Regions from separate parts of the Actinoplanes sp. NPDC023714 genome, predicted to be linked through region 2. Evidence: riboswitches for the same ligand, from Rfam matches in the RefSeq annotation. Region 2 holds a riboswitch; each other region holds the start of a gene.

Region 1 (5,251 bases), on a different contig from region 2:
AACCCGGCCGCGAAACTCTCCCCGGCCCAGCGCACCACCGAGCCGGCGTTGTTCACCGCCCCGCCGATCACCCAGCGGTCCTCGGTCAGCGCGTAGCAGAACAGCCGCCCCGCCTCGTCACTGGTCGGCCGGTCGACGACGGTGCGCAGGGCGCCGCTGGTGCCGAGCGAGACGGCGGCGATCCCGGCCGGGGTGGCGCCCACCCCGAGGTTCGCAAGGGGCCCGTCGGCCGCCCCGATGATCAGCGGCACGCCGGCGTCGAGCCCGGCCGCGCTCGCCACCTCCCGCTTCAACCGCAACGACGTGGTCGTGGGTACGACCTCAGCCAGTTGCTCCCGGCGTACCCTCGCTGTTTCCACGGCCTCGGGGTCCCACTGCCGTGAGTGGATGTCGTAGAGGCCCGTGCCGGAGGCGACCGAGAGGTCGACGACGAACGGGGCCTCCGCGAGCGCGGCGACCACCAGCTCCTTCACGCCACCCCAGCGTGGCGTGTCGCGCAGCGTGCCCGGCTCGTTCTCGGCGAACCAGGCCAGTTTCGTGAGCGGCGACATCGGATGGACCGGCGTGCCGGTACGGGCCTGCAGAGCCTTCTTGTCCGCGATCCGCTCGGCCTGCTCCGCGGCCCGGTTGTCCGCCCAGGTGATCAGCGGCCCGAGCGGCCGGCCGTCCGCGGCCATCGGCACGAGCGCGTGCAGGAACGCGCTCAGACCGATCGCGATCACCCGGTCGCCGTTCTCCCGGCACTCCTTCGCGACGTCCACGAGCGCCTTGATCGCGGCGGCGGCGAGCTGCTCGGGGTCGAGCTCCGCCCGTCCCGGCCCGGGCACCGACAGCGGATAGTGCACGCTGGTCAGCGCCCTGAGCTCCCCGGCCGGACCGGTGGCCACCCCCTTCGTGGCGGTGGTCCCGGTGTCGATCCCGATCACGACGTCCATGTGCTGCCTCCCTGAGCCGTCCCGCCGCGTCAATACCCGTCTGACATCCTTCCCCACCCATCGGGTTGCCGCCCTCGGCATCCCGCGCCGGCCTTCCCTCCCGCCCGGAACACCGCCCGGAGCACCGGCCGGAACACCGCCCGGCACCAGCGGCGACGCCGGCCGGGGAGGGATGCGGAGGGCGGGACGGGTCAGGGGTGACCACGCACCTCACGCGAAAGACGCGTCACGGCCTCGACCCCCCGCTGCGCCCGCGTCGACGGGCGGGGGCGGCCGGACCTGCGGTCGTGGACGGCTTAGGTCCGTACCCTAAAAAGATCTTGATGAGGGACACCCCGCGTTGACGCCGCACCCGGGCGTAGGAAAGAGTGACCATGAGCGGTAGCGGAGGAACCCGGTGCGAGTCCGGGACGGTCCCGCCACTGTGACCGGGGAGCGAACCGCCACGACAGCCACGGCGACTACGGCCGGAAGGCGCGCGGGGAACGTCGATCCGGGAGTCAGGAGACTCCGGCCGCTCGTTTCGGCCGTCGCGCGGGCGTGGACACCCGCCGGAAGGGATCTCCCGTGACTACTCCGTACCCGTTCTCGGCCGTCGTCGGCCTCGATGACCTGCGCCTGGCGCTGCTGCTCACCGCCGTCTCGCCGGCGGTCGGCGGGGTGCTGGTGCGCGGCGAGAAGGGCACCGCGAAGAGCACCGTCGTACGGGCGCTGGCCGGGCTGCTGCCGAGCATCCGGACGGTGCGCGGCTGCCGGTTCGCCTGCGACCCGGCCGCGCCCGACCCGGACTGCCCGGACGGCCCGCACGCGATCGACAGCCCGGCCGGCGAGCGCCCGGCCAGCCTCGTCGAACTGCCGGTCGGCGCCACCGAGGACCGGGTCGTCGGCACCCTCGACATTCAGCGGGCGCTCAGCGACGGGGTGAAGGCCTACGAGCCGGGGCTGCTGGCCGCCGCGCACCGGGGCGTGCTCTACGTCGACGAGGTCAACCTGCTCCCGGATCATCTGGTGGACCTGCTGCTGGACGCGGCCGCGATGGGCCGGGCCCACGTCGAGCGGGACGGGGTGTCGGTCAAGCACGCGGCCCGGTTCCTGCTGGTCGGCACGATGAACCCGGAGGAGGGCGAGCCCCGCCCGCAGCTGGTCGACCGGTTCGGCCTGGTGGTGAACGTGGCCGCGCCCCGCAACGCCGCCCAGCGCGCCGAGGTGGTCCGGCGGCGTCTCGCGTACGAGGCCGACCCGGACGGTTTCGCGGCCCGCTACCGGGACGCCGAGCGGGATTACGCCGCCCGCATCGCCGAGGCCCGCGCCCTGCTGCCGTCGGTGAAGCTGCCCGACGCCGAACTGGACCGGATCGCCCGGGTGTGCCTGGCCTACGGCGTCGACGGCATGCGCGCCGACATCGTGGTGGCCCGGTCGGCGGTCGCCCTCGCCGCCTGGAAGGGCCGCGACGTGGTGAACGCCGAGGATGTCGCCGACGCCGCGCGCCTGGCCCTCCCGCACCGCCGCCGTACCGATCCGCTGGACCCGCCCGGCACCGACGAGGAGAAGCTCGAGCAGGCCCTGGCCGAGGCCGAGCGTCAGGCACAGGAGGACGACGACGATCCGGAGGGCGGCGACGATCCTGAGGGGGAGGGCCCGCCTGACGGCGGAGGGCCGCAAGGTCCGTCGGGCGGCGGCGGGTCAGATCCTTCGGGTACGGGCGGAAGCCCCGCTCCGGACGCGTCCTCAGCTCCGCAAGCGGGCGGGCGCCCGGAGACTCAGGAGTCGCGCGGCCCGGCCCCGGACGATTCCCCGCAGCAGACCCCGCAGCCGGACGCCCCTGGACAGTCCACGGCGGGCGCCGTCGCGTCGGCCGGGCAGGCCTACCGCACCCGCACCCTGACGATCGCGGCCCGTGGCGAGGGCGGTCACGCGGGCCGGCGTTCCCCCGCCTTCGCCCGCCGGGGGAGGGTGGTCGGCAGCCGCCCGCCGCTCGGCAGGCTTGCCGGGGCACCCCACCTGCCCGCCACCCTGCGAGCCGCGATCGAGAGGTCGGCGCTGGAGTCCGGCGCGGCGGGGGACCTGCGCGTGATTCCGCGGGATCTCCGGGAAGCCGTCCACGTGGGACGCGAGGCCAACCTCGTCCTGTTCGTCGTGGACGCCTCCGGCTCGATGGCGGCCCGCAAGCGCATGACGCTCGTCAAGACGGCGGTGCTGTCGCTGCTGCGGGACGCTTACCAGCGGCGGGACCGGATCGGCATGATCACGTTTCGGGGGGCGGAGGCCGAGGTGGTGCTGCCGCCCACGTCCAGTCACGAGGTGGGCGTCATGCGGCTGGCCGCGTTGCGGACCGGGGGGCGTACGCCGCTCGCGGCCGGCCTCCGCGCGGCGGCCTCCACGATCGCCACCGAGCGCCGCCGGGATCCGCGCCGCCGTCCGCTGCTGATCCTGGTGACGGACGGCCGGGCCACGAGCGGCCCGGACCCGCTGCTGATGGCCCCGGCCCTGAACGGCGTCGCCTCCGTGGTGGTGGACTGCGAGTCCGGTCCGATCCGCCTCGGTCTCGCGGTGAAGCTGGCCGCGGCGCTGAAAGCCGACGTCATGCCGCTGGAGCAGCTCCAGGCGGCGGTGGAGAACCGTCCACAGGCGACGGCAGACCGCGCCTACCGCCGGGCGGCGTGACCGCGAGCCGCCGGAAAAGGCCGGGCGGCGGACAGGGCCGGGCGGCGGACGCGGCGCGGCGAACAGAGAGCCGGCGGCGATACAGAGCCGGGCGGCGGACAAGGCCGGGCGGCGGCAACGGCAAGGCAGCGAACACCAGCCCGCAGCAAGCATCCTATCTTCCTAGGACGGCTTAAAGGGCGTGGGGACGGGCGCTGACCTCCCGTACACGAGAAGGGTCTGAAAATGCCACAAGGGAAAGTGACCGTCACTCCGGACGACGGGCTCACCACGCGCCAGCGCCGGCGGCAGGCGGTGTTCGCGGTGCACACGGGCGCGGGCAAGGGCAAGAGCACCGCGGCGTTCGGGATGGCGCTGCGGGCGTGGAGTGCGGGGTGGCCGATCGGCGTGTTCCAGTTCGTGAAGTCGCAGAAGTGGAAGGTCGGCGAGGAGTCGGCGCTGAAGGCCCTGGACGGCGTGAACGGCACGCCGGTGACCTGGCACAAGATGGGGGAGGGCTGGTCCTGGATCCAGCGGGCCGGCACCGAGCGCGACCACGCCGCCGAGGCCGCCGAGGGCTGGGCGCAGATCAAGCGGGACCTCGCGAACGAGACCTATAAGTTCTATGTGCTGGACGAGTTCACGTACCCGATGAAGTGGGGCTGGGTGGACGTCCAGGACGTGATCGCGACGCTGAACGACCGGCCCGGCACGCAGCACGTCGTGATCACCGGACGGGACGCGCATCCGGATCTCGTCGCGGCGGCGGACCTGGTCACCGAGATGACGAAGGTGAAGCATCCGATGGACGCGGGCCGCAAGGGACAGCAGGGCATCGAATGGTGAATCGTGTCGTGATCGCCGCGCCCGCCTCCGGGCACGGCAAGACCACCGTGGCGACCGGGCTGCTCGCGGCGTTCCGGAGGCGTGGGCTCACCGCGGCGCCGTTCAAGGTGGGCCCGGACTACATCGACCCCGGCTACCACGCTCTCGCGGCGGGCCGCCCGGGTCGCAACCTCGATCCGGTGCTGGTCGGCGAGGAACTGATCGGGCCGCTGTTCGCGCACGGTGCGCAGGGCGCCGACATCGCGATCGTCGAGGGCGTCATGGGGCTCTACGACGGGCGTACCGGGGCGGGGGAGACCGGTTCCACGGCGCAGGTGGCGGAGCTGCTGCAGGCGCCGGTGATCCTGGTCGTGGACGCGGCCGCGCAGGGCCGGTCGGTGGCCGCGCTGGTGCACGGGTTCCGCAGCTTCGGCACGGTCCGGCTGGCCGGCGTGATCCTGAACCGGGTGGGCTCGGACCGGCACGAGCAGATCCTGCGGGACGCCTGCGAGGAGGTCGGCACCCCGGTGCTGGGTGCGCTGCGCCGATCGGAAGCGGTCGCGGCGCCGTCCCGGCATCTGGGTCTCGTACCCGCCGCGGAACGCCGTGCCGAGGCTCTGGCCTCGGTGGACGCTCTCGCCACGCTGATCGCCTCGGCGGTGGATCTGGACGCGGTGGCCGCTGTCGCGCGGTCGGCGCCGCCTCTGGCGGCGACCGCCTGGACCCCGCGGAGCCAGGATCCGGTTCCGGGCCGTCCCCTGGTCGCGCTGGCCGGTGGTCCGGCTTTCAGTTTCTCGTACGCCGAGACAGCCGAGTTGCTGGCCGGAGCGGGCGCCGAGGTGGTGACG
Region 2 (5,251 bases):
CTTCTTCGCCCTGCTGAATCAGGAGTTCGACGAGTGGCTGGCGAGCCTGCCCGCCCAGCTCCCGGAGGGTGAGCCACTCGATGTCGTCGATGCGCTGGCCCGTTCGGCCGCCGGCCGCCCGCTGTTGTGCGAGCTCTGGAGCGCGCTCGGCACCGCATTGGAGCGCAACCTTTCCGCCGAAACGGCGCGCGCCTTCAAACTCGCTCATGCGGAACTGCAGGTGCGTCTGGCGAAACTTCTCATCGTACGAATGAAGCTCTTGCCCTGGACGGCCGCGCGAGAGCTCGTCGCGACCCTGATCCTGCTGGTGGCGGGGTTGTGGCCGTTCGCCAATCCGTCACCGGCGGTGGCCGAAGCGGTTCAGGACCCGCGCCTGGCCCATTCGCGCGTCGATTTCGCGGCCCGGCTGTCCCGGGCGATGCAGGTGACAGTGACCGGGCTCCTCGCAATGGAAAGTGACTCTCAGTAACGCCGTCGCCCCCGATAGCGCCGCTTCCCGCGCACGGCCAGCGCGATCCCGATCGTCGCCACGACCACGACCGGAATCGATAACAGCGCGACGGGCCGCAGGGTGAGCGCTGCCGGCGGTCCGGCCTGCGGAGCGGCGACCGGCTTCGATCGCGAGCGGCCCGGGGCGGGAGACGAGGCGGGCGACTTCGAGGGCGCCGCCAGATCCGACTTGATGACCTTCAGGATCCAGGGCGCCACCGCATCGACCCTGGTGGCGATGTCCGGCCCGGTGTGCGGGCACGAGGGTCCGCGACTGACCACGCCGATGACGGTGGCGGCCCCGCCCGACTCGGTGAAGTACGGCCCGCCCGAGTCCCGCTCGCACGGGCTCGTGCTCGCCTTCGGCGCCAGCCCGGAAAGGCCCATCTCGACCTTCTCGACGCCGCTGACCTTGAACTGCCCTGTCCGCAGGCGATCAGGCGTCTTCCTGTTCGTGGCCTTCGTGAACCCGTACCCGACAAGCCGTGCCTTCTGCCCGGCGGCCGGACGTTTCCGGCTGAGCCGCAGGGGAGTGATGTCCGTTATCGCCCTGTCGAGCCGGGCGAGCGCGACGTCGGCCGACCCGTGCTGGCGCACCTCGACGACCTCGGCCATGTGCCCGTCCTCGCCGGTCAGATCGGTGCGCCCGACCGCCGCGAGGGACTCCTCGGCGACCGGCCGATCGACCCGGTCGCCGTTCTCGTCCTGGAAGCAGTGTCCGGCGGTGAGCACCCAGTGCGGCGAGATGAGGCCGCCGGAGCAGGAGCTGTCGCGGGTGCCGCCGTCGGTGGTCGGAATACCGTTGTCGATCAGCTTGACCGCGAACGGATAGCGCCCGTCGGGCACGCTCTCCCCGTTCGCGATGGCCTCGGCCGGGGCAGCCGCGACGACCGCCCCCACCGGGATCGCGAGGAGCGCCGCGAGCATCTTCCACATCTTCGTCGTCACCGTCCGTGAAGCTTAGGCGGCCCCGGCAACTCCCCGGCGGGGCCGCGCGCCTACTTCACTGACGATCCGGACGCGAATGGCGTTCAATTCCGCTCCGAATCAGCCGGCTGCATGAACGGCTCGGCATTAGCCGGCTGCATGAACGGCTCGGCGGGCGGGTACCCGCTGCCCATGGCAGACGAGACCTTGATCCGGATCCGGGCGGCCGCCGAGGGCTACGCCGAGGCGGTCCGGCAGACGCAGCGCTACTTCGACCGGATCGACGACACCACCGACCCGAGCGTGCTGATCGAGTATGCCGAGCTGGTCCGCAACGAGGAGGCCGCCCAGGCGGATCGTCTCGACGCGCTCACCGCCGCCGGATTGCGTGCCGAGAGTTTCGACGCTGATTAGAAAAGCCTTTCGAGCGTACGGGGGTCCGTGCGCTCGGTGTTGCTCACCACGACGATGCGGCGGTCAACGGTCGGCACACTGCCGGCCAGCGCCTTGAATCCTCGGTTGTGCCCGGTGTGATACCACGCGGGCCGGCCGTTGACCTCCCTAACGAACGTGCCGTAGCCGTAGCCGTGCCCATGGTCGCTGAGCATCAGTGACCGGGAGTGTTCACTCAGCAGCGCGTCGGTGCGGAGCGCGTCGAGCCAGGTCATGAGGTCGTGCGCGGTCGACCAGAGATCCCCGGCGCCCATCCCGGTGATGTCGAGCTCCCAGCTGTCCACGGCATTGCCGTCCGCGTCGTGCCCGGTCGCCAGGTCCGGCTCGCCCGCGGGCGCGTTCCCGGCGAACGTCCTGCTCAGACCGAGCGGCGTGAAGATCCGTTCGGCGAGGTAGGCGCGGTAGGGGGTGTCGCTCGCCCGCTGGACGACGTGCGCGAGCAGGACGTAGCCGGGGCTGCTGTAGTACCACCGGGTGCCGGGCGCGAACTTCAGAGGCGCGTCCCGGAAGGTTGCCAGCAGTGCGCCGTCCCCCTGGGACAGATCGGTCTCCGGGAAGTCCTCCCAGTGACCGACCCCGGCCGTGTGCGTGAGCAGCTGGTGCAGCGTGATCGCCGGCCACCCGCCGATCCACCGCCCCAGGTCGTCGTCGAGCGCGAGCGCGCCCTTCTCCGCGAGCATCAGCACGGCCGCCGCGGTGAACTGCTTGCTCACCGACGCGATCTGATACCGCACGTCGCTCGTGTCGTCGGCGACGACCTCGTCACCCTGCTTGACCAGGATCTCGGTGCGCATCACGGCTGAAAGTACTCCGTCATCATCTCGCTGACCCACGCCGGTTGCGTCAGGTCCTCAGGGCTGAACTCCCGCATGGCCGGCTTGAGGTCGACGACCGGTGTCCCGTCCACGGCGTCCAGCCCGCGCACGGTCAGCACCCGCCCCTCCACCGCCACGATGGAGCAGGTCGTCACCCCGATCCGATTCGGTCGCCGCGGCCCCCGCCCCGCGAAGATCCCGACAGCCGGCAGATCCGCCCGCCCGCGATAGGGCCGAGGCTCCCGATAGTCGTCGAGCTCCGCGAGCCGGTCGAAGACGAACAGCACCTCGACGTGCGAGAAGTCCTCGAGCCCTTGCAGGCACGCGTCGCCGAACACCGCATCGACGACGATCGTGCTGACGACCGCGCCCCAGTTGTCGGTGTGCTGAACGTCGGTCCGCCCGTTCTCCACGTACCCGATGGGTTTGATCTCGAAGGCCGGCATGCCCCGACGGTATCGCTCGATGTCCATGAGTGACCCGCGGCTGGCGCATCGAGGATCTTCGCTAGAGTTCCCGGTGTTTGGATCTCGTGCGGGCGGGGTAGGCGCGACCCGCATTCACAACCGTCCCGCCCAGGAGGATCAGTGGAACCGGCTCAGCCGCCGCACGGCACCCGCATCCGCAAGCCGGGCCGCCGATCGTCGTGCGGCGTGCGGCGCAGGACCGTCTGGGCGCCGCCGGACCGCCGCCCGCGCCGCCGCCCCCGCTAGCGGGTAGGGTTTCCGGCGGCACGAACTTGTCGCGAGGTGCCCCGCCCGGTCAGGGCGGGGAGAATCTGGGAAGCCGGTGTGATTCCGGCACGGGCCCGCCGCGGTGACCGGGGAGCTGCCGCCCACGCGCCTCGTGCGCAGCCACTGGCTTCCGGGCCGGTCATCTCGATGGCCGGCCTGGCTGGGAAGGCGGGCGGTGAGGCGTCGATCCGGGAGTCCGAAGACCGGCCTCGCTCACGGTCGCCCCGGTCCGCCGGGGCAGGACGCAGCGGGAGCCTGCCCATGAACCACGTTTACGACGTCATCCACCGCCGCCGCGACGTGCGCGGCCAGTTCACCGGCGCGCCGATCCCGGACGAGGTGCTCGCCCGCGTGCTGTCCGCCGCCCACGCCGCGCCCAGCGTAGGTCTCTCCCAGCCCTGGGACTTCATCGTGATCCGCGACGCCGCGACCCGGGCCGCCTTCCACGAACACGTGATGCACGAGCGCGACGTCTTCGCGGCCACCCTCCCCGACGCCGCGCCCTTTCACAAGATCAAAATCGAGGGGGTACGGGAGAGCACGCTCTCCATCGTGGTGACCTACGACCCCGATCGCGGCAGCCCCGCGGTCCTGGGCCGGCACGCCATCGCCGACGCCGGCCTCTATTCGGTATGCCTGGCCATCCAGAACCTCTGGCTGGCCGCCACCGCCGAAGACCTGGGAGTCGGCTGGGTCTCCTTCTACCGCGAACCGTTCGTCCAGCAGTTGCTGGACATCCCCGCGACCATCCGCCCGGTCGCCTGGCTCTGCGTCGGCCCGGTCACCCACCTCGAGCAGACCCCCGACCTGGAGCGCCACGGCTGGCGCCACCGAACCCCCTGGCAGCAGGCCGTCCACACCGACCGATGGACCGCCCCTACTCCCACCTGACCGGCCCGGGCATGTAGTTCGACGTCACGATCCGCACGGCCATAGGGACGAGATCGTCATGGAGCCACGTCCCCGTGGCGACGATCTCGGCCCGCGGCTCCTCCAGCCACCGGCGTAGAGAGCCCGGCCGGCTGCAGCCCGTTGTCGTCGCGAAGGCCCGGGCGCAGCAACGCGCTGCAGCCGGGTTCCCGGGCGGGGGCCGAGAGCCGGTCAGGCGGGGGAGCTCAGGGCAGGCAGACGTCCGGGAGGAGGAACCAGCGCAGCTTCTCGAAGGCCGGCGGCAGGTCGAGGCGGGTGCCGTCGGCGGGCAGAGGGCGGCTGGTGAGAAGGGAGCGCGCCTCGGTGAGGTAGCCGGCCAGGGCGTCCTCACCGACGGTCTCCGACGGGGGCGGCGGTGTGGTGACGGTGCCGTCGGGGTTGAGGCGCAGGTCGGCGAGGCGCAGATCCGGGTGCCGGTGGCGGAGGTGGGTCCAGCGGCCGGTACGGGGGTCGAAGCGGTACTCCGGGAGCAGCCGGGCGCCGTGCGCGGCGATCAGCAGGACCGCGTCGATGAGGTAGTCGGCGACGGTCTCGGAGATGAAGTAGTTGAGGTTGAGCCGGCTCCAGCCCGGCTTGATGCCCTCCCAGCCGTCCACGATCTCGCCGCGGAACTCGCGGGAGTGGGACTCGTCGATGCCGAGGAGGCGGTGGCCGTAGGGGCCGGCGCAGGAGCAGCCGCTGCGGGCCTGGATGCCGAAGAGGTCGTTGAGCAGCGCCGCCACGTAGTTGTGGTGCAGGTAGCGGTCGCCGGCGCGGATCTGGAACGAGACGATGGAGAGGCGGTCGGCGTCCAGGTCGCCGAGGATCTCGATGGCCGGCTCGGCCCGCCAGCGGTCGCGGGCGCGGCGCCACAGGGCGTGCTCGCGCTCCTGGATCACGTCGGTGCCGACGGCGTCCTTCACG
Region 3 (5,251 bases), on a different contig from region 2:
CGGGCGGAAGCAGGAGCTCGAGGCGAAGGTCTACGCCGGTGAGCGGCTGACCCGCGAGGACGGCGTGGCGCTCTACGAGTCGGACGATCTCTCCTGGCTCGGGCGGCTCGCGCATCACAGGCGGCTCGAGTCGCACGGTGAGCGGGTGCTGTTCAGCGTCGGCGGGGATTCCGGCGACGAGGGGAAGACCGTCTCCTACGGCGACCCCGCCGACCCGCTGGGCTTCATCGGCGAGGCGCTGGCCCTGCGCGAGCGGCAGGACGTGCCGGTCGTCGTCCCGGTGCCGCACGAGTCGGTGATGCCGGCCGAGACGCTGAAGGTGTTCGCCGTCCTCCGTCTCCTCCTCGACGACGTGCCACATCTGCGCGCCCGCGGTGACGCGATCGGCCGTTCCGTCGCGCAGCTGTCGCTGAACTTCGGCGCCGACGATCTGGGCAGCTCCGCGCCCGAGGAGAAGGACGATCTCCTCCATCTGATCTGGGACGCCGGTTTCCAGCCGATCGAGCGCGACGCCGACTACGCGATCGTCGAGGAGCACGCGGCGGCCGTCCCCTTCGCCGCGCGCCGCAGCGAGCCGCAGCGCGTCTGGGCCTGAGACCGCAGCGGGTCTGAGCACGAGAAGGCGGAGAAGAGCAGTGACAGCAGAGGGCGGAGGCGACCGATGACCCAGCAGCAGAGCAGGCGCGGTCTCCGGCGTGACGCCGACGGCCGGCTCGCGACCGTCAGCGACCTGCTGGGCGCGGCGTTCGCCGGGCTCGCGGTCGGCCTGGTCGTCCTGCTGATCTTCGAGGCGATCATGGCGCTCACCGGCCTCGGCGAGTTCGGCTCGTCGAACGGCTGGCTCGTCCTGATCCTGCCGGTCTGGCTCTTCGTCGAGGAGTTCCGCGCCGAGGGCTTCGGCGCGCACCGGGTCGTGGTGGCCGCGCTGGCCGGCGGCTTCGGCGTCGCGCTCGGGATGACGGTGGCCGGTCTCGTCTCGGGGGTGGCGCCGGCCCTGGTGAGCGGAGTGGCCGGAGCGGCGACCGGTACGGTCGTGTACTGCCTGGTCTGGTTCTACGGCCTCCGCTGGCTCGACCATCGGTCGAGCTGAGGAGAGCTGAGGGAGAGAAGAGATGAGTCCCGCCGTCAAATACACGCTCGGCCGGCTCGGCCTGTTCGTGGGTTCCTTCGTCGTGCTGCTGCCGGTTCCTCTGAACATCCTGGTCAAAGCCATGGTCGCGTTCGTCGCGTCGGCGGCGCTCTCGTTCCTGCTGCTGCGGAAGTGGCGTGACGAGATGGCCGAGCAGCTCGGGTCGATCGCCGCGAAGCGCACCGCGGAGAAGGATCGTCTGCGCTCGGCGCTCGCCGGCGACGAGGACGCCGCTGCGGCCGGAGACCGGGTCGCCGCCGCCGACGTCCTGAACGACCGGCCCACCAGCCTCGAGAAGATCAGCCAGGAGCGGGACGGGATCGCCAGCGAGGAAGCGGCGATCAAGCGGGCCAGCGAGACGCGCTCCTAAAAAGCACGACCGCGTTAAAAGGCACTGGAGAACCCACCGACGGCGATCGGGCGCTGCCGGTGAGTTAGCGTTTCAAGGACCGCGCCTCAGCGAAGCCGGTGCGAAACCGGCGCTGTCCCGCAACTGTGATCCCTCCGGAAGCACGCAGCAGTGGAGGTCTAGCCAGGTCGCCTGGGCGCCGGTCGCGACTCAGCGCTCTCGGGGAGGGGCGCCTCGCAGGCGGCGGCCGAGAAGCCCCTGTCGGCGAAGCACCACAGCCCGGCCGACAGGAGGTTCTTGATCATGAAACGACGTCTGCTCACCGCCGCGATCGCGGCGACGGCCCTGGTCCTCGCCGGTTGCGGGGACGGGGGGAACGACGAGCCGGCCACCGCGCCGAGCGCGAACGCGGCATACCCGGTCACCGTCGGCAGCGTGACGCTGGAGGCCCGGCCCGAGAAGATCGTGAGCCTCAGCCCGACCGCCACCGAGATGCTCTTCGCGATCGGCGCGGGCGCGCAGGTCACGGCGGTGGACGACCAGTCCAACCACCCGGCCGAGGCGCCCAAGTCCGACCTCTCCGGCTTCAAGCCGAACGCCGAGGCGATCGCCGCGAAGGACCCCGACCTCGTGGTGGTCTCGAACGACACCGAGAACATCGTGGCCCAGCTCGGGAAGCTGGCGATCCCGGCGTTCGTGGCGCCGGCCGCGGCCACCCTCGACGACACCTACAAGCAGATCGGCGAGCTGGGCACGCTGACCGGCCACGAGGCCGAGGCGGAGCAGGTGAACGCCGGGATGGCCGCGAAGATCGACGAGATCGTGAAGTCGGCGCCGGCCCGGACCACGCCGCTCAGCTACTTCTACGAGCTCGGCCCGGAGCTCTACTCGGCCACCTCGAAGACGTTCGTCGGCTCGGTCTTCAGCAGGTTCGGCATGACCAACGTGGCGGACGCGGCCGACGCGAGCGGCTCGTTCGGCGGGTACCCGCAACTCAGCCAGGAGGCCGTGGTCCAGGCGAACCCGGACACGATCTTCCTGGCCGACAGCAAGTGCTGCCAGCAGTCCGCCGAGACGGTGAAGGCGCGCAAGGGCTGGTCCGCGGTGACCGCCGTGCAGAAGAGTCAGATCTTCGCGCTCGACGACGACATCGCCTCGCGCTGGGGCCCGCGCACCGTCGACCTCGTCCAAGCCGTCGCCGACGCCCTGAACAAGATCCCGGCGTGACCCTGGTCAAGAATCGGAACGAGGCGAGGAGAGCGGGCCTCCGCCCGGTCTGGCTCGTCGCGGGCGTGCTCGCGGTCCTGGTGGCGACGCTCGCGGGCCTCGCCTTCGGCTCGGCCCGGCTCCCTCCGGCGGGGGTCGCGGCCGAGATGCTCAATCTCATTCCGGGCGTACGGCTGGACAGCGGCCTCTCCGAACGCGAGATCGCGATCCTGATGCAACTCCGGCTGCCCCGGGTCGTGCTGGGTCTGCTGGTCGGCGCGATGCTGGCGCTGGCCGGCGCCGCGTACCAGGGCGCCTTCCGCAACCCGCTGGCCGACCCGTACTTGCTCGGTGTGGCGGCCGGCGCCGGGCTCGGTGTCACGGCCGTGATCGTCCTGGGCGCGTCCGCTGCCGTGGAGCTGCCGGTCACCGTACCCATGGCCGCTTTCGCCGGTGCGCTCCTGGCGGTCGCCCTCACCTGGATGCTCGGCGCCGCAGGCAGCCGCAACCGGACGCCGGCCGCGCTGATCCTGGCGGGGGTCGCGGTGTCGGCGTTCCTCTCGGCGGCGCAGACCTACCTGCTGCAGCGGAACGTCGAGTCGCTGCAGGAGGTGTACTCCTGGCTGCTCGGCCGGCTCGCCACGGCGGGCTGGCACGACGTGCTGGTGATCCTGCCCTACGTGATCGTCACGACGGTGATCGTGCTGACCCAGCGGCGCGAGCTCGACGTCCTGACCGTGGGTGACGCGGAGGCGGCGAGCCTGGGCCTGCACCCGCAGCGCAGCCGGTACCTGCTGATCGTCGCGGCGTCGCTGGGCACCGCCGCGGCGGTCTCGGTCTCCGGGCTGATCGGCTTCGTCGGGCTGATCGTGCCGCACACGATCCGGCTGCTGACCGGGCCGAGCTACCGTTCGCTGCTGCCGCTCTCGATCCTCTTCGGCGCCGCTTTCCTCACCCTGACCGACCTGGTGGCCCGGACCGTCGCGGGCGACGCGGAGATCCCGATCGGGGTGGTCACGGCCTTCCTCGGTGCGCCGTTCTTCGTCCTGGTGATGAGGACGAGCAAGGCGATACCGGCATGACCGAGAATTCGATAGAAGTCCGAAACCTCAGCGTACGTCTGGACGGCACGCTGATCGTCGACGGCGTCGACCTGACCGTCGCCACCGGTGAATGGGTCACCATCATCGGACCGAACGGCGCCGGCAAGTCGACGGCGCTGCGGGCGATCGGCGGGCTCCTGCCGCACGAGGGCGAGATCCGCTGGCACGGCCGGGCCATCACCAGCATGAGCCGCCGGGACCGCGCCAAGGCGATCGCCACCGTGACCCAGTCGCCGGTCGTTCCACCGGCCATGGGGGTGTACGACTACGTCCTGCTCGGGCGTACGCCGTACATCCCGCCCCTGGGCCGGGAGTCGGCCTCGGACCTGGCCGTCGTCGACGAGGTGCTCGCCGCACTCGACCTGGAGCCGTTCGCCGGGCGCCGCCTCGACACCCTCTCCGGCGGGGAACGGCAGCGGGTCTTCCTGGCCCGCGCGCTCGCCCAGGGCGCCGGCATCCTGCTGCTGGACGAGCCGACGAGCGCCCTCGACATCGGCCACCAGCAGGAGGTCCTCGAGCTGGTGGACCGGCTGCGGTCGGAGCGCGGGCTGACCGTGCTGGCGACGATGCACGACCTGTCCACGGCGGGGGAGTACGCGGACCGCATGATCCTGCTGGCCGGCGGCCGGGTGGTGGCCGCGGGCCGGCCCACCGAGGTGCTGACCGAGGAGACCCTGGCCGAGCACTACCGGGTGCGGGTCCGGGTGATCGAGGGTGAGCACGGCCCCCTCGTCGTAGCAACCAGACCGCAACCGAACAGCACTCAAAAATCACTCAACAAACCGATATATCCGTTATGACGGACACGATGGTGGTGGAACTCGCCCTCCAAGCCATGACCATCTCGGCGAAGCTGGCCGCCCCGGTGCTGCTGACCGCGCTCGGCGTCGGCTTCGTGATCTCGCTCTTCCAGTCGGTGACCCAGATCCAGGAGGCGACGCTCTCCTTCGTCCCGAAGGCCATCGCCATCGGCCTGGTCCTGCTGCTCACCGGCAACTGGATGCTGCGCGAGATGTTGACCTTCACCCAGCAGCTCTACGAGAAGATCCCCCAGCTGCTGGCGTGAGGCGAAGCGCAGGACATCACGAGGTCTTCACGAGGCGAGGATCGCGAACCGGCCACCCTGCGGATCCTCCAGCAGCGCGAACCGCCCCACCGCGACGGTCGTCGGCGGGTGCACGACCCGCGCGCCGAGCCGATAGGCGTGCTCGGCCGCCACGTCACAATCCCCGACCGCGAAATAGACGAGCCAGTGCGGCAGCAGGTCGTCGGGCCACCCGTCACCGGCCATGAGCTGGATGCCGGCGACCGGCCGCCCCTCATTCCGGCAGATCACGTACGGCAGCGGGCCGACCACGCCGTCCCGGTAGTCCCAGCCGAAGACCGCGCCGTAGAACGCCATCGCGCCGTCGGCGTCCCGGGTGTTCAGCTCGTTCCAGGTCAGCGCCCCGGGCACGTGGAAGG
Region 4 (5,251 bases), on a different contig from region 2:
TGTCGAGCACCAGCACCGCGGGCGCCGACCCCAGCCGCTCGGCCAGCGCCGCGATCCCGCCGCGAGGCGCGGCCCGCAGCCCGAGCGCGCCCGCGACGGCGGCCGCCACATCGGACGGAACCGAGCGCTCCGCCAGTTCGACGAGCAGCTCCCCGCCGGTCAGCGCCTCCGTCATGAGCCGCGTCTTGCCCACCCCTCCGGGCCCGACAAGACTCACGACGCGGTCGGCGGCGAGCGCGTGACGCAGCGCGGAGAGCTCGGCGGTCCGCCCGAAGAACCGATCCGCGCGCCGGGGAATGCTCTTCCCGCCCGGGCCTGCCGTGCCCTCGGTCCCGTTCACCCACCGCCCTGCGGCCGGCGCTTTCCCGGCCTCCCGGCCCGTGGCCGGCGCTTTCCCGGCCTCCCAACCCGCGGCCGGCGCCTTCCCGGCCTCCCAACCCGCGGCCGGCGCCTTCCCGGCCTCCCAACCCGCGGCCGGCGCATCCCGGGCCGGCCCATCCTCGGGCGACATATCCGAAATGTCACCCGACGGGGTCGATATCCGTGCGGGCGTCTCGGGCGCTCTCCCGGCGGGCATCGGCGGGCGCAGCGCCGGATCCTCCGCGAGGATCCTTCGCTGCAACTCGACCAGGGCGGGCGAAGGGTCCAGGCCGTGGTCTTCCGCGAGCCTTTCCCGGTACGTGCGGACGACCGTCAACGCCTCCGGAGTACGGCCGGTCGCGTGCAGGGCCCGCATGAGCAGGAGCCGGGGGCGTTCGCGGAGGGGTTGCGCCGTGGCGAGGGCCTCGATCTCGGGCAGGGTCTCGGCCGCGCGGCCGGCGTCGAGGCGGCGTTCGAGGCACTCCTCGTGAAGGTGCCGCCGCCACTCGTTGAGCCGGGCCACGTCCGGGGCGAACACCATCCGGTCCGCCACGTCGGCGAGCGATTCCCCGCGCCAGACGGCCAGGGCTTCGGCGAGCGTGACCGCCGCCGGATCGGACCGCTGATCGCGCGCCCGCCGCACCAGCCGCTCGACGATCTCCACATCGGTGCCGCCGTCGCCGCCGGACAGGTTCAGCCGGTAGCCGCCCGGCTCCCGGCAGATCACCTCACTGCCGGCCTGGCGGCGCAGGCGGGAGACGTAGCTGTGCAGATTCCCGACGGCGTTGTCCGGCGGCCCGGCCTCCCAGAGCGCGTCGATCAGGTCGGCGACGGGGACGGGGCGGCCGCCGGCCAGGGCGAGGCGGGCGAGCAGCACTCGCTGTGGCGCACCGGTGAGCGGGATGACGCGCCCGTCCCGGACCAGTTCGACCGGTCCCAGCACACCCACCCGGATCCCCACGGCGTCATTCTCACCAGTACCCGAAGTCCCCGACCACCACTTATCCACTCCCCGACAATCGATCCGCCACCCCCGGCTGAACGCCAGCGCTCACCCGACGCCCGAATTGTCGCCCTCTCGTACAGCCAAGCCAAACCATGCAGCCGGACCGAGCGACCCAGCTGACGATCAGCTACGGGCGATAGGGTCTGGCGGTGCGGACGAAGCAGCAGCTGACCGAGGACATTCACCGCGAACGGCGAGCTGCCCTGGTGGTCAACGCCAAGTCGCGGCGCGGCCGGCAGTTCTACGAGGACGCGCACGACCGGTTGCTGCGGGCGGGTTTCAAGCTGCTCGGCGCCTACGCCGTCGAGGGCGACCTCGAGCAGAGCCTGCAGAGGGCGATCGACCTGGGCCCGGACCTGCTGGTGGCGGGTGGCGGTGACGGCACGATCAGTACGGCGGGCCGGATGCTGGCGCACCGGGACATGGCGCTCGGCCTGCTGCCGCTCGGCACCACGAACAACTTCGCGCGGACGGTCGGCATCCCGCCCGATCTGGACACGGCGGTCACCACGATGACCGAGGGCCTGGTGATCGATGTGGACCTCGGGATCGCCGGGGACATGCCGTTCACGAACCACGTCGGCATCGGCCTGTCCGCCGAGGTGATGATCAACGCACCGAGCCGGCTCAAGCGGGCGGTCGGGCGCCTCGCCTACCCGATCACCGCGCTGGGGCTGCTGACGAGGCACCGGCCGCTGCGGGCGACGGTCCGGGCCGGCGGCGGGGAGATCGTCTTCGAGACGCATCAGGTGTACGTGGCGAACGGCGGCTTCCACGCCGGCCGTCCGATCACGGCGGACGCGCACGCCGACGACCGGCTGCTGGTGGCGTATCCGGTGGGCGGCGCGACCCGGCGGGAGCTTCTGCGCGAGACGGCCCGGAATGCTTTGACGGGGCACCGCCGTACCCTGCATGAACGTCCTTTCCTGGCGGTCGGCGAACTGTGGCTGGAGACGGACCGTCCAGCCGCCGTCGAGGTGGACGGCGAGCCGTGCGGGAGGACGCCGCTGCGGATCGCCCTCGATGCCAACGCCCTGCGGATCATGGCCCCGCCGGGTACTGAAGATCACTGACCCGCCCTTTTAAGATCACACACAGCATGTTGGGTTGCGGAAACGCGCACCGACCCAGATATGGTGTCTCCCGCAGCTGGTTCGGCCCCGCGCGAGCGGACGCCGAGGCAAGAGGGAATCCGGTGTGAGTCCGGAACTGCCCCGCAGCGGTCAGTGGGAACGACCGCCGTCAGTAAGCACTGGGCGCAAGCCTGGGAAGCGACGGCCAGTAGGTGGCTCTACCGAGCCGTGCCCACGAGTCCGAAGACCTGCCAGCGCGCCGCATGCCATCCCGGCGTGCGGCGGTCGGAGGTCGCGCGGGACGACCGACGCCGAATGAGCCGGCGACTGAGTCGCGACCGGCCGGCGTCTCCCCGTGCCCGAAGACCATGGGCTCGCGAGGAGAGAGCGACAGACAGCGATGACGCTGACACCGGAGAAGACCGGTGTGCCGGAGCAACGCAGGCACGCCATGCAGGTCCGCAAGCGCAACGGCGAGACCGAGCCGGTCGACGTCAACAAGATCGTCACAGCGGTCGAGCGCTGGGTCGCCGACCTGGACGAAGTGGACCCGCTGCGGGTCGCCACCAGGACGATCAGCGGCCTCTACGACGGCGCCACCACGGCCGAGCTGGACAAGCTGTCGATCCAGACGGCCGCCGAGCTGATCGGTGAGGAGCCGCAGTATTCCAAGCTGGCGGCCCGTCTGCTCGCCGAATACAACGCCAAAGAGGTCGGCGAGCAGGGCATCACGACGTTCAGCGAGTCGATCAAGTGCGGTCACGACGAGGGCTTGATCGGCGATGAGACAGCAGCATTTGTCGCGAAAAATGCGGACAAGCTGGATGCTGCGATCGACGATGACGCCAACCTGCGGTTCGAATACTTCGGCCTGCGCACCGTCACCGACCGCTACCTCCTGAGGCACCCCACCAAGCGGACGATCATCGAGACCCCGCAGCACTGGCTCCTCCGCGTCGCGTGCGGGCTCTCCGAAGACGCCGACGAGGCGATCGGCTTCTACCGCCTCATGTCGAGCCTCGCCTATCTTCCCAGCTCACCGACGCTGTTCAACGCGGGCACCCGGCACACCCAGATGTCGAGCTGCTTCCTCGTCGACTCCCCCCGGGACGAGCTCGACTCGATCTACGAGCGCTACCACCAGGTCGCGAAGCTGTCGAAGTTCTCCGGCGGCATCGGCATCTCCTGGTCGCGGGTGCGGGGCCGGGGCGCGCTGATCCGGGGCACGAACGGCCGGTCGAACGGCATCGTGCCATTCCTCAAAACGCTCGACGCCGGGGTGGCCGCGGTCAATCAGGGCGGCCGGCGCAAGGGTGCCGCGTGCGTCTATCTGGAGCCGTGGCACCCCGATGTCGAGGAGTTCCTGGAATTGCGGGACAACACGGGCGAGGACTCCCGGCGTACACATAACTTGAATTTGGCGAATTGGATCCCGGACGAATTCATGCGCCGGGTCGAGGCCGATGAAGATTGGTCGTTGATCGACCCATCCGATGCCCCTGAGCTGCCCGATCTCTATGGCGACGCCTTCACCGAGGCCTACCGGCTCGCCGAGAAGAAGGCCGTGAAAACCATTAAAGCCCGAGATCTGTACGGGCGGATGATGCGCACCCTGGCCCAGACCGGCAACGGCTGGATGACGTTCAAGGATCCGTCGAACCGCCTGTCCAATCAGACCGGAGCGCCCGGGAACGTCATTCACCTCTCCAATCTCTGCACCGAGATCCTCGAGGTGAACAACGACGACGAGACGGCGGTCTGCAACCTCGGCTCGGTGAACCTGGGCGCGCACGTGACCGCCGCGGGCGTCGACTGGGAGAGGCTGCGGGAGACCGTACGCATGGCGGTGGTCTTCCTGGATCGGGTCATCGACATCAACTACTATCCGGCGCGGCAGGCGGCCGCGTCGAACCCGCGCTGGCGCCCGGTCGGCCTCGGCCTGATGGGCCTGCAGGACGCGTTCTTCACGCTGCGGCTGCCGTTCGACTCGCCGGCCGCGCGCGAACTGTCCACCCGGGTCCAGGAGGAGATCTTCCTGACCGCGCTGGAGTCGTCGGCGGCCCTCGCGGCCCGGTTCGGCGCGCATCCGGCCTATCCGGAGACCCGGGCGGCCCGGGGTGATCTGCACCCGGACCTGTGGGGCGCCACGGTCACCCAGACCGCCCGATGGGAGGCGCTGCGGGAGTCGATCGCCGAGCACGGTCTGCGCAACTCGCTTCTGGTCGCGATCGCCCCGACCGCCACGATCGCGTCCATCGCGGGATGCTACGAATGCATCGAGCCGCAGGTCAGCAACCTGTTCAAGCGAGAGACCATGTCCGGCGAGTTTCTTCAGATCAACACCTATCTGGTACGGGAACTGAAGGCCCGGAATCTGTGGACCGCCCCCATCCGGGAGGCGATCAAGCGCGCCGAGGGGTCGGTGCAGGGCATCGCCGAGCTCCCCGCCGACGTGCGCGAGCTGTTCCGGACGGCGTGGGAGCTGCCGCAGCGCGCGCTCATCGACCTCGCCGCGGCGCGGGCGCCCTACATCGACCAGTCGCAGTCGCTGAACCTGTTCCTGGCGGCGCCGACCATCGGCAAGCTCTCGTCGATGTACCTCTACGCCTGGAAGTCCGGGCTGAAGACGTCCTACTACCTGCGGTCGCGTCCCGCCACACGCATCCAGCAGGCGACGGTGTCCTTGATCCCCGCGCTCACGCCCGCTGACGTTTGCTCCCTCGAAAACCCCGAGTCCTGTGAGGCCTGCCAGTAATGCTGCTCGACCCCGGAATGGACCTGACCCTGCGGCCGATGAAGTACCCGCACTTCT

Evidence for each region. A riboswitch is a leader RNA that binds a small molecule or an ion and turns the genes downstream of it on or off. The one in region 2 is predicted to bind cobalamin.
Region 1: it holds a riboswitch for cobalamin, as region 2 does, so the genes downstream of both, AB0G10_RS28240 (VWA domain-containing protein) here and bluB (5,6-dimethylbenzimidazole synthase) in region 2, are expected to answer to the same signal.
Region 3: it holds a riboswitch for cobalamin, as region 2 does, so the genes downstream of both, AB0G10_RS37735 (ABC transporter substrate-binding protein) here and bluB (5,6-dimethylbenzimidazole synthase) in region 2, are expected to answer to the same signal.
Region 4: it holds a riboswitch for cobalamin, as region 2 does, so the genes downstream of both, AB0G10_RS22270 (ribonucleoside-diphosphate reductase subunit alpha) here and bluB (5,6-dimethylbenzimidazole synthase) in region 2, are expected to answer to the same signal.

What each region holds. Positions count from the first base shown of each region.
Region 1 covers NZ_JBFAAR010000007.1:34,287-39,537, forward strand. Annotated here, with positions in the region: gene AB0G10_RS28235 (gluconokinase) at 1-935, opposite strand, end outside; cobalamin riboswitch at 1,323-1,446, shown strand; gene AB0G10_RS28240 (VWA domain-containing protein) at 1,503-3,599, shown strand; gene cobO (cob(I)yrinic acid a,c-diamide adenosyltransferase) at 3,825-4,424, shown strand; gene AB0G10_RS28250 (cobyrinate a,c-diamide synthase) at 4,418-5,251, shown strand, end outside.
Region 2 covers NZ_JBFAAR010000002.1:464,170-469,420, forward strand. Annotated here, with positions in the region: gene AB0G10_RS09960 (TetR family transcriptional regulator) at 1-469, shown strand, start outside; gene AB0G10_RS09965 (trypsin-like serine protease) at 463-1,437, opposite strand; gene AB0G10_RS09970 (hypothetical protein) at 1,609-1,830, shown strand; gene AB0G10_RS09975 (serine hydrolase domain-containing protein) at 1,827-2,663, opposite strand; gene AB0G10_RS09980 (SAM-dependent methyltransferase) at 2,663-3,130, opposite strand; cobalamin riboswitch at 3,415-3,645, shown strand; gene bluB (5,6-dimethylbenzimidazole synthase) at 3,680-4,309, shown strand; gene AB0G10_RS09990 (aminotransferase class V-fold PLP-dependent enzyme) at 4,534-5,251, opposite strand, start outside.
Region 3 covers NZ_JBFAAR010000012.1:201,979-207,229, reverse strand. Annotated here, with positions in the region: partial or broken gene AB0G10_RS37755 (aminofutalosine synthase MqnE) at 1-160, shown strand, start outside; partial or broken gene AB0G10_RS37750 (aminofutalosine synthase MqnE) at 302-595, shown strand; gene AB0G10_RS37745 (hypothetical protein) at 662-1,090, shown strand; gene AB0G10_RS37740 (DUF4229 domain-containing protein) at 1,113-1,499, shown strand; cobalamin riboswitch at 1,545-1,676, shown strand; gene AB0G10_RS37735 (ABC transporter substrate-binding protein) at 1,782-2,705, shown strand; gene AB0G10_RS37730 (iron ABC transporter permease) at 2,702-3,766, shown strand; gene AB0G10_RS37725 (ABC transporter ATP-binding protein) at 3,763-4,587, shown strand; gene fliQ (flagellar biosynthesis protein FliQ) at 4,584-4,853, shown strand; gene AB0G10_RS37715 (VOC family protein) at 4,881-5,251, opposite strand, start outside.
Region 4 covers NZ_JBFAAR010000004.1:653,910-659,160, reverse strand. Annotated here, with positions in the region: gene AB0G10_RS22280 (BTAD domain-containing putative transcriptional regulator) at 1-1,321, opposite strand, end outside; gene AB0G10_RS22275 (YegS/Rv2252/BmrU family lipid kinase) at 1,516-2,439, shown strand; cobalamin riboswitch at 2,500-2,710, shown strand; gene AB0G10_RS22270 (ribonucleoside-diphosphate reductase subunit alpha) at 2,840-5,194, shown strand; gene AB0G10_RS22265 (ribonucleotide-diphosphate reductase subunit beta) at 5,194-5,251, shown strand, end outside.